2 linked regions of the Latilactobacillus sakei subsp. sakei DSM 20017 = JCM 1157 genome follow. The protein of the gene in region 1 interacts with the protein of each later gene in a pairwise test. Links are inferred from orthologs where the notes say so. Each region holds a gene or a part of one and is shown on either strand. Other genes may lie near its edges.

Evidence for each region. Proteins that work in one complex are often made in the same cells at the same time.
Region 2: the proteins of LEUCM_RS04710 (region 1) and recA interact in binary tests that used the Bacillus subtilis proteins (3 or more experiments, as listed by UniProt). The link is inferred for Latilactobacillus sakei subsp. sakei DSM 20017 = JCM 1157 from one-to-one orthologs.

Annotation. Positions count from the first base shown.
Region 1 is NZ_AP017929.1:945,168-953,135, forward strand. What follows is about bases 176-3,051. They hold LEUCM_RS04710 (YveK family protein), read left to right. Parts: upstream 176-1,178; coding sequence 1,179-1,925; downstream 1,926-3,051. Other genes in these bases: LEUCM_RS04705 (LCP family glycopolymer transferase), read left to right, coding at 176-1,092; LEUCM_RS04715 (CpsD/CapB family tyrosine-protein kinase), read left to right, coding at 1,930-2,673; LEUCM_RS04720 (sugar transferase), read left to right, coding at 2,753-3,051. Outside these bases: more of LEUCM_RS04705, read left to right, coding at 127-175; more of LEUCM_RS04720, read left to right, coding at 3,052-3,391; LEUCM_RS04725 (glycosyltransferase family protein), read left to right, coding at 3,405-3,659; LEUCM_RS04730 (glycosyltransferase), read left to right, coding at 3,710-4,336; LEUCM_RS04745 (glycosyltransferase family 2 protein), read left to right, coding at 5,648-6,622; LEUCM_RS04750 (IS3 family transposase), read left to right, coding at 6,856-7,107; LEUCM_RS09980 (IS3 family transposase), read left to right, coding at 7,125-7,968. UniProt on the Bacillus subtilis protein: Required for YwqD kinase activity. May bring YwqD and its substrates into contact. Probably involved in the regulation of capsular polysaccharide biosynthesis.
Region 2 is NZ_AP017929.1:1,915,310-1,918,538, reverse strand. The notes cover bases 431-3,229. They hold recA (recombinase RecA), read left to right. Parts: upstream 431-1,195; coding sequence 1,196-2,263; downstream 2,264-3,229. Other genes in these bases: rny (ribonuclease Y), read left to right, coding at 2,650-3,229; pgsA (CDP-diacylglycerol--glycerol-3-phosphate 3-phosphatidyltransferase), read left to right, coding at 431-1,013. In the rest of the region: LEUCM_RS09655 (helix-turn-helix domain-containing protein), read left to right, coding at 1-403; more of pgsA, read left to right, coding at 429-430. UniProt on the Bacillus subtilis protein: Multifunctional protein involved in homologous recombination, DNA repair and competence.

The DNA.
Region 1 (7,968 bases):
TGTATTCCAGAAAAGGATTTCTTTTTAATAAAAGTTATACTACAATAGGAAGTATCGTGATTATAAATAGTATGTAATGTGATTGATTATTTTTTTTGTTTAGTTTTCGAGGAGGATACGAAACGGATGACTGCAGAAGAACAGAAGCGACACCATCACCATAAGCACCGGCGCAGAGGGTGGACATTAACAAAAGTGATTTTAGTTGTTCTTGGGGTATTGATTCTTGCTGGGGGCGCGTTCGCGGCTAAGGTCTATATGGATGTTAATCAAACCGCCAAGACAGTGTATAAACCTAAAGGTAAGACACAAAATAAGCGCAAAGTTTCAGAAAAAGTTGAACTAAATAAGAAGACGCCTTTCTCGATCCTCTTACTCGGTACAGATACAGGGGAACTAGGCCGAACCGAAAAAGGCCGGACTGATACAATGATGCTCGCAACGGTCAATCCAACGACTAAGGAAACCAACATGTTGAGTATCGCCCGGGATTCACGGGTACCAATCGTTGGCTATGATCAAACGGCTAAGGTTAATGCCGCGTATGCCTATGGCGGCATTCCGATGGCAGTTAATACTGTCCAAGCCTTCTTAAACGTACCGGTCGATTATTACGTACTAGTTAACATGAAGGGCTTAGAACAATTGGTGGATGCTGTTGGTGGCGTGACCGTGGATAATGATTTGGACTTTACCTACGAAGGTCACCATTTCGAAAAGGGAACAGTCAGTCTTGATGGACCAACTGCTTTGAAATTCTCACGGATGCGCTACGACGATCCACGCGGAGACTTTGGTCGGCAACTTCGCCAACAAGCAATTGTTCAAGCTGTTTTGAAGAAAGCTACGTCATTAAACATGGTGACGAATTATAACAAATTCTTGCAAGTTTTAGAAAATAATATGCAGACTAATATCACTTTGAAGGATGTCTTAAATATTCAACAAAACTATGGCGATGCCATGCACTTCAAGACACTTCAACTAAAAGGAACGGGTCAAATGATTGACGGGCAATCCTTCCAAGTGATGAATCCAACCGAGGTAGCACAAATGTCGACACGTTTACGGAAGCAATTAGATTTGAAATAATCATGAAAGAAGCTAACCAGTGATGGTTAACTTCTTTCAGCGTGGAGTAAAGTAATTATAATTGTTAATTAATTTTGGAGGGTATCATGGAGCAAACGATTAATATTGAACAGATTTTCAGCATTTTACGAAAGTATCGCCGCCTTATTCTATCATCAACGGTTGTATGTACGCTGTTAGCAATCATTGTTACGTTTTTCTTCATTACACCACAATATAGTGCTTCAACTGAGCTCTTAGTTAATCGTAAACAAAGTACAGATGTTGGTGCACAGCTGAATCAGGTGCAAGCTGATGTTCAGATGATTAACACCTATAAAGACTTAATTACGAAACCAGTTATTATGGATTCAGTGGCAAGTAAGATGAATAAGGGGGATGGCCACAAACTTACTGCTGGTGAACTTGCTAGCATGCTTAGTGTTGCTAATAATCAAAATTCGCAAGTCTTCTCAATCACGGCTAAGTCTGATAACGCCTATACTGCGGTAGATATTGTCAATACAACAGCACGAACATTCCAGAAAAAAGCACCGAAAATTATGAGTGGGACTGACAATGTCTCAATCATTTCAGAAGCCAAACCGAATTTAACACCAGTGTCACCTAAAAAGAACTTGAACGTCTTAATTGGTCTGGTGCTAGGGGTATTATTAGGCGTTGGGATTGCCTTTGTACGGGAATTAATGGATAAGACGGTTAAAGAAGAAAGTTTCTTAACGCAGGAACTCGGTTTAACCAGTTTAGGAATTGTCAATAATATTGCTGATAAAGATTTGATTAAAAAAGCGATTGTCAACGTAAGTAGCAGTCGCTTATCGAGAAGAGGATAGGGAAATGGGCTTATTTAAAAAAGAAAAGAGTTTAGATCAAGCAAGTATGAAAGAAGGGGTTGGCTTAATTACGTTAACGGAACCGACTTCAGTCATTGCGGAACAATTCAGAACGGTTCGAACGAATATTCAATTCTCGTCAATTGATCAAAAATTACGGAGTGTTGTCTTCACATCTGCTGGCCCATTACAAGGCAAGTCCACGGTTAGTGCGAACGTTGCAGTTACTTGGGCTGATCAAGGGGTTAATGTGTTGTTAGTGGATGCAGACATGCGCCGCCCAACGGTTCATCAAACCTTCCAAGTACCTAACAAAAAGGGCTTAACATCCTTATTGACAGGAGATAAATTCGATTTTAATACGACGATTCAAAAAACACCAGTTGATCATTTATTTGTTCTACCATGCGGTGTGGTTCCACCAAATCCATCAGAACTATTAAATACGAAGAAGATGGATAAATTAATCCAAGAGTTAACAAAGCATTTTGATTTAGTGATTTTTGATGTACCGCCTGTAGTATCGGTGACGGATGCACAAATCCTTGCTAGCAAAGTTGATGGGACAATTCTGGTGGTACCACAAGGGATTGTTGAAAAGGGTTCGGTTGCCAAGGCAAAAGAACTTTTAGAGGTTGTTCATGCACGAATTTTAGGAACAATTATGAATCGCGTTAAAGCAGAAAATACGGGTGGCTACTATGGCGGTTATTATGGTGGGTACTATGGAGCAGAGGAAATAAAGTAATAAACCTGGGGGGAAAAATATGGAAGTACAAAAGCAGAACCTTGATAAAGCGATAGAGGTCGAGAATACACGCCAAGTCATGCTTTTTAACCAAGCTGTTATTGATCAACGGTATGGTTATCGTATTATCAAAAGAATTTTCGATATCATAGCGAGTTCGATAGGACTAATCCTACTGAGCCCGCTTTTTCTCGTGCTTGCGATTTTGATCAAAATGGATGATCCTGCGGGCGGTGTTTTTTACTCGCAAACGCGCTTAGGATTAAAACAGCGAACGTTTAAAATGTACAAATTCCGCTCAATGTGTACGGATGCAGATGAAAAATTAAAGAATCTGTTGAAGTACAACGAGGTCGAAGGTGCGATGTTTAAAATGAAGGAAGACCCGCGCATTACTAAGGTTGGTAAGTTCATTCGTAAATATAGTATTGATGAGTTACCGCAACTGTGGAATGTCCTAATTGGTGACATGACATTGGTTGGCCCACGACCACCTTTAGAACGGGAAATTAAAGAGTATACCGATTATGACTGGCAACGACTCATGGTTAAACCTGGTTGTACAGGTTTATGGCAAGTCAGTGGGCGGAATAGTATTGGTTTTCATGAAATGGTTGAATTAGATTTAAAATATATTAAAAAGAGTAGTTTGGTTTATGATTTAGGCATCCTTTTTAGAACTGTTAAAATCATGGTAATGCCAAATGATGCGTATTAAAGGGGAGACTTATATGAAAAAAATTGTGCATGTTGTAGAAGCTTTAGGTGGAGGAGTGTTGACATATTTATCAGAATTATGTAATGGAATGTCTGATCGATATGAAGTTTCCATTCTATATGGAAAAAGAGATCAAACACCAATCGACCTGGAAAATTACTTTAATTCGAATATTGAGATGATTGAAATTAAACATTTTACGAGAGAAGTCTCTATTGTAAAGGACTATAACGCTCTTAAGGAAATTAAGGGAAATTTAAAAAAATAAATCCTGATATTATTCATTTACATTCTTCTAAGGCAGGAGCTCTAGGGAGAATGTTGAATAGTAATAGAACGAGTGAAATGTTTTATACACCTCACGGTTATTCATTTTTAATGAAGAATGAAAGCCGATTGAAAAAGAATATCTATTTATTGGTAGAAAAGTTATTAGGGAATAAAGCTATAACAATAGCATGTAGTAAAGGTGAATATGACGAGAGTCAAAGGGTAACCAAAAAATCTACGTATGTAAATAATGCAATCAATACAAATTATTTGCGGAAATTTTACAATGAACATTCCAATACGGAAGATGTTTATTTCACAATTGGCCGTATTGAAGAGCAAAAGAATCCTGTGATGTTTAATAAAATAGCAGGTGAATTTCCAAATAAAAAGTTTGTGTGGATCGGTGATGGAAGTTTGAAGCACACACTTAATGCTAAAAATATCACTGTTACAGGTTGGATGGATAGACGTGATGTTTTGAAGTTAATTCAACCATATCGTTTCTTTTTATTAACATCTAAATGGGAAGGATTATCAATTTCATTACTTGAGGCTATGTACTATGAAAAAATAGCTTTTGTAACTAACATAATAGGTAATAATGATACGATTCTGGATAATTATGCTCCTATGTCAATAAATGGCACATCTTTTTCTAAACACTCGTTCTAATTCTGTCGGAATTAAACCAACTGATGTAATTTGAGGTTCGGATTACCAAGTCCTCAAAATTGGAAAAAGTTGTTTGAAAGGCAAACTCTCTCTTCAACAATGAGTGAAAAGCTTCAATTGGCCCATTATCATAAGGATAACCTTGTTTTGAGTATGAGTGGCTAATCTGATGCCGTTCAAGTAAAGTTTCAACTTCGTTGCTGGTGTACTGTGAACCCATGTCAGAGTGAAAATATTGTGGCTTTTGATGATATTCAAGCGCCTGATTAATCGTTTCTACAACTAACGTCGCCTCCATCTGACGACCAATCTTGAAAGCAAGAACTTGATGAACCTTTGGTTCGTAAATAGAACTGAGATAAACCCAGGTTCCTGGACGTAATTCCAAATAAGTAATGTCAGCACGCCATATCCTTGCATTGGGCTGGTGCTTGATTAAATTGGGGCGTTGTGAATGATCCACATGAGTGCCAGGTTTTTTAAATCGCCGATTCATTAAAGAGTGAATCTCCATTTCCCTCATTAATCGTAAAATTCGTTTTGACCCAACACAGATGCCTGACTTGCGAAGCACCATCGTTATTCGTGGATAACCATAGGCACGATAATTATTTTCCCAAATCAATTTAATTTTTTCTTTGAGTTGATTATCAACACGTTCGTGTTGACTAGGTTGATATCTTTTCCAATGGTAATAGGTGCTGCGCGGTAATTTCAGTGCCGAAAGAATAATTGATAAGCGGTGTCGCAATAACTGATCTTCTATGAAGACAAGGCAATTAATTCGTCCTAATGCTTTCCCAGTAACACCGCCGCAGCTTTTAAAATTTCGAGTTCCTCCTTTAATCGCTGATTTTCCTTTTGAAGTTGTTTGAATTCTTTGGACGTTACTTCAGTACCGTCTTCTAGCTCAACTGATTTAGCGCCTTTAACCCAGTTATGAATTGCGGCTGGAGAAACACCGTATTCCTCGGAAAGCGAGCGAATAGATCTTTTCTCTTCACGATGCATCTTCACAATGCTGGCTTTAAAATCATCTTGATATCGTTTCATTGGAATGCTCCTATCTTGTTTTATTAATTATGGCACAACTGTTCAGAAATTTATGTACCAAATACTAGGGTAGGAGCATTATAATGGGTTCTTGTGCGATGACGAAAGTAGTTTCTATAAAAAGATTGATATGAGTCTATCTAGCATTGCGGTAGATCAAATAAAAGAAAATGCAAAAAAAAGTGTAGAAAAAGAATACTCCATAATAAGAATGGTGGAACAGTATGAAAATATATATTTTAAGAGGTAATTAAAATAGTGGACGAGAAAATATCAATTATTATTCCGTTTTACAATGTTGAAGATTATGTTGACCGATGTATTGAATCGACTCTGAAACAAACATATAAAAATATAGAAATTATTTGTATAGACGATGGATCAACCGATTCAACTGCGGAAAGGATAAAAAAATTCGCGGGTAGGGATGAAAGAGTAAGATACAGGCGTACTGAAAATGGTGGGTTAAGTTCAGCTAGAAACAGTGGTCTAGAGATTGTTTCTGGGAATTATGTTGTGTTTATAGATGGAGATGATTTTGTGTCTAAATTCTATATTGAAGATTTGTATTCGGGTATTCAAATGGGAGCAAATATTTCGCTAGTTAATAGACTGATTGTTTCAAATTACTGTAGTGACTACATTAATACAAGAAATATAATTCGGTCACAAAGTCTACTTTCTCCGGGTGATGCAATTAAGAAGATACTGTACCAAAATCCGGACAATGAGGCTTGGGGGAAAATGTATCCAGTTGGATATTTTGATAATCTAAAATATCCAGTTGGGCTTTTGTATGAAGATATTCCGATAACTCATGAACTATTTAGTAAGGCTTCAAGTATCGCAATGATTGACGTTGAAGATTATTACTACTTCCAGCGAAAAGACAGCATTGTTAATAAAGAATTCAACAGTAAGAAACTTGATATTATTGAAAGAGGACAATTATTGGAAGGGGTAATAATGTCAACATATCCTGATCTTTTAGTGCCATTATCAAGTAAATTATTATCTGCGTATTCTAATGTTTTTATGCAAGCTATGGAATCAGATAGAAATAAAAATAAAGAGAGTATTGATTTGCTTTGGAACCTTATTCGCACTAATAGACGGAGACTAATATTTAAAAAAGTGGAAAATAAAAAGACGTTTTTAGCTGCGTATATTTCTATATTGGGGAAGAATATGTACTTCAAAATATTTAAACTATATAGAGAGAATTCAAAATGAATATAAAATTATTATCTGTAATAGCAAAGATTCTTAAACGATTACCATTACTAAATAAAGTCGCTTATCGGTTTAATGTGATACGGCATAATCTAGTGGCTCCTATGATGGAATTACGGACAAACTGTTCGATATAATACATCATAAAGGAGTGGATGTAAGCTGATTCCTGAGACAACTTTTAAGAGAGGGTATAATGAATAAATCATCTCTCAAAAGGAAGGAATTTTTACATGCCAACTCGTTACGACAAAGAATTCAAGCAAAACATTATCAACCTATATAAGCAAGGCGAATCAGCTGCCCAACTGGCCAGAGAATATGGCATTGGCTATTCAACAGTTCATAAGTGGATCCAGGGCCAGGCCAAAACTCAATCCGGTAAATCGCCAGACAAAATCAAAGCGATGGAAAAGCGACTGGCTTCGCTGTCTGAGGAGAACGAAATCCTAAAAAAAGCCCTGGGCTTCCTTGCGCAGAAGTAACCAATATCTTTGATTACATTCACCAAGAAAGCCATCACCACCAGGTAACCAAGATGTGCCGAATCCTCGGTGTTTCCAGAGCTCAGTATTATCGTTATCGATCCCCCAAACCTTCAAAACGCCGGGCCGAAGATGCGGGCTTGAAACAACGGATTCTGCGGATCTTTGCGGAATTTAAGCAGCGATACGGTGTTATGAAGATCCACCATGAATTGAATCTGGAACTTCAACCACTGCAGCTTCGGTGCAGTCCACGACGGATTTCCCGGCTCATGAAGGAACTGGATAGCCACTCCGTTACCGTCAATAAGTGGAAAGCGGCTTCGGCTTCCAAAACCAAGGTTGAACAGCGTCCCAACTTGCTTAAGCAGGATTTCTCGACCACTGGTTTAAATCAAAAATGGACCGCTGATATGACCTATATTCAAACGAAGCGTAATGGCTGGTGTTACTTATCAACCATCATGGACCTGCACTCACGACGGATTATCGGCTATTCGTTCTCAAAAAAGATGGCTACTGATTTAGTCTTAAAGGCCCTTGAAAGCGCAGTTAAAAATCGAACCATTACTGGGGACCTGATTATCCATACGGATTTAGGATCACAGTATACCAGCGATGATTACAATCAACGTTTAACTGAGCTACATATCCGCCACGCATACAGCCGTAAGGGTTGTCCGTATGATAATGCGCCAATGGAATCCTTTCACGCTTCCCTCAAAAAGGAATGTGTTTATCCAGTGCCGGTCTTTGAAGATTATGAAACTGCCGCTGCCGTCCTTTTTGAATATGTGCATGCTTTCTACAACATGCTTTCTACAATAGGAAGAGAATTCATAGTTCACTGGGCTACCAGAC
Region 2 (3,229 bases), 970 kb from region 1 along the record:
GGCCAAAGAAGCTTCTAAAGCAAGCGAACAATCTAAAAAAGAAGCTGACAAAAAAGCAAAAGAAACTAAGTTATCAGCTTCAATGACAAGTATGAGTGGTTCACAACAAGCCTTTACAATTAAAAACTTACCTAACAAAGCCAATACATTGACGTTCTCAGCTGAAAACACAACAGCTTGGGTGGGCTTAATTGTCAATGGGTCAACAATCTGGCAGGGTTCTGTTACACCAGGAACTGATCAAACAACGCAATTACCAGCTGGGGTAACACAATTCTCAGTTAAAACTGGGAACGGGCCTGCAACGAAGATGAAGATTAACGACACAGCTGTTAATTTAAATCCTAATAATGAAACAGTTCAGGTTCGAACAGTGAACTTTACAGCAACACTTGCAAAATAATAAAGAGATGTGAGAGGTCTATCCGATGAATTTACCAAATAAATTGACGATGTTTAGAATTATTTTAATTCCTATTTTTACAATCCTATTAGCGTTTAACGTACCGGCAGGTGAAGTACTCGTTGCTGGAACGGCTATTCCAGTCAGTGAATTGATTGCAACGGTGATCTTTATTGTCGCATCATTGACGGATTTGTTAGATGGAAAAATTGCACGTTCACAACATTTGGTGACTAACTTTGGCAAATTCGCTGATCCACTAGCGGATAAGTTATTGGTAATGACAGCCTTCATCTTCCTTGTTGAACTCGGTGCAGCACCTGCTTGGGTGGTTGCGATTATTATTTGGCGTGAATTAGCAGTGACTGGCCTCAGATTACTTTTGAACCAAGGTGGGGAAGTCATGGCTGCTGCCATGCCTGGTAAGATTAAGACGACAACTCAAATGTTGGCGATTATTTTATTATTCTTGCATAACGTGTTCTTTGCAAATATCGGCTTACCAATGGCTGATATCATGTTATACGTCTGCCTATTCTTCACGATTTATTCAGGCACAGAATACTTCATCAAAAATCGTGGTATCTTCAAGGATTCATTTTCTAAATAATCAACAAAACTGGTCGCTAAAGCGGGCCAGTTTTTTTATTGGCAAAATCCCCGCGAATTACGTATTATAGAATGACCGAATAAATATCAAGAACGTTTGTTCGATTTTAACTTGCTTTTGTTTAACGAAATCTGTAAACTAAGAGAGTAATGAAATGTACTCTTTTAAGGAGGGTCACTTAATTGGCTAAAGATGAAAGACAAGCAGCACTTGATGCTGCCCTAAAGAAGATTGAAAAGAATTTTGGTAAAGGTTCAATTATGCGAATGGGTGAAAAGGTTGATACACAAGTCTCAACAGTTTCATCTGGTTCATTGGCATTGGACGAAGCGCTCGGAGTAGGTGGTTATCCTCGCGGCCGGATCGTTGAAATTTACGGTCCTGAAAGTTCAGGTAAAACAACCGTTGCGTTACATGCTGTTGCAGAAGTGCAAAAGCAAGGTGGAACGGCTGCTTATATCGATGCTGAAAATGCGATGGATCCTAAGTATGCAACAGCACTTGGCGTTAATATTGATGACTTACTCTTGTCACAACCTGATACTGGTGAACAAGGCTTAGAAATTGCTGATGCCTTGGTATCAAGTGGGGCCGTTGATATTTTAGTTGTCGATTCAGTTGCCGCTTTGGTACCACGTGCTGAAATCGAAGGTGAAATGGGTGACGCCCACGTTGGCTTACAAGCGCGTTTGATGTCACAAGCCTTACGTAAATTATCAGGGACGATTAATAAGACGAAGACGATTGCGTTATTCATTAACCAAATTCGTGAAAAAGTCGGCGTGATGTTTGGTAACCCCGAAGTCACACCAGGTGGTCGTGCTTTGAAGTTCTACTCAACTGTTCGGCTTGAAGTGCGTCGTGCTGAAACCATCAAAAATGGGACAGATATGATTGGGAACCGGGCCCGAATCAAAGTCGTTAAGAATAAGGTTGCGCCACCATTTAAGGTCGCTGAAGTTGATATCATGTACGGTCAAGGGATTTCCAGAACCGGTGAATTGGTTGATATGGCGGTCGAAAAAGACATTATCAATAAGAGTGGTTCTTGGTACTCTTATGGCTCAGAACGAATTGGCCAAGGGCGAGAAAATGCTAAGAACTATTTGGCTGATCACGAAGATGTCGAAGATGAAGTTCGTTTGAAGGTCAGAGCAGCTTATGGTATTTCAGATGTACCTGAAGAAGATCTCCCAACAACTGAAGATGAACAAATAAATATTTTACCAGATGATTCAACAGAAGAATAAAGCATGACCAACAGGAGCCAGGCCAAAACTTAGTTTTGTACTGGCTCCTGTTTTAGGTATATCCGAATAATCAAGACCAATGCCTGACAAATCAAGACTTATAGGGTCTACTACCGAATGGGATTGCTGAGAAGCCAGCCCATATTCGCGATTCAACAGTAGGGTGATTAATTATATCTAAGAACTTAATGCAAGAAGAGACGGATTAACCGAATAAACGGATAGCAATCGCTCCGGTAAACGGTTGCAATGCTGATACTTTAAGTTGACAGGCGGTTTACTAAACTATAAAATAACTATGTGTTGAAAAATTAAACATAATAACATCTTTAAAAATTTGCAATGTGATTGCAATTTAAAATTTTTGATGATGCGGAGGTGAAAAAATGAACTTAGATTTGCTATTAATCCTTACCGCAGTCATCATGTTAATCGTCGGTTTTGCCGTTGGTGCAATTTTGCAAAAGAAGGCCCACGAACGTGAAATTGATGGTGCAAATAAGACTGCTAAGGGAATAATCGAATTAGCTGAAAAAGAAGCGGCAACGCGTAAAAAAGAAATTCTTTTGGAAGCAAAGGATGAAAATCATCAATATCGCTCTGAAATTGAAAATGAATTGAAGGATCGACGTGGTGAAGTTCAAAAACAAGAGAATCGCTTAATACAGCGTGAAGAAACGATGGATCGGAAAGATGCGACGCTCGATAAAAAAGAACGGACACTGGAAGAACACGAAAGTCGTTTGGCTGAGCAAGCGCAACAATTAAAGGAAAAGCAAGCAGAAGTCGAAACGTTAGTTGAACAACAACGGACGAAGTTACAAGAGATTGCTGAACTTTCTCATGATGATGCGCAAAAGATCATTTTGGACGAAACAAAACGGAACTTGGATCACGAACGTGCTGTTTTAATTAAGGAAAGCGAAGAATCTGCTAAGGAACATGCTGATCGGACAGCTAAAACAT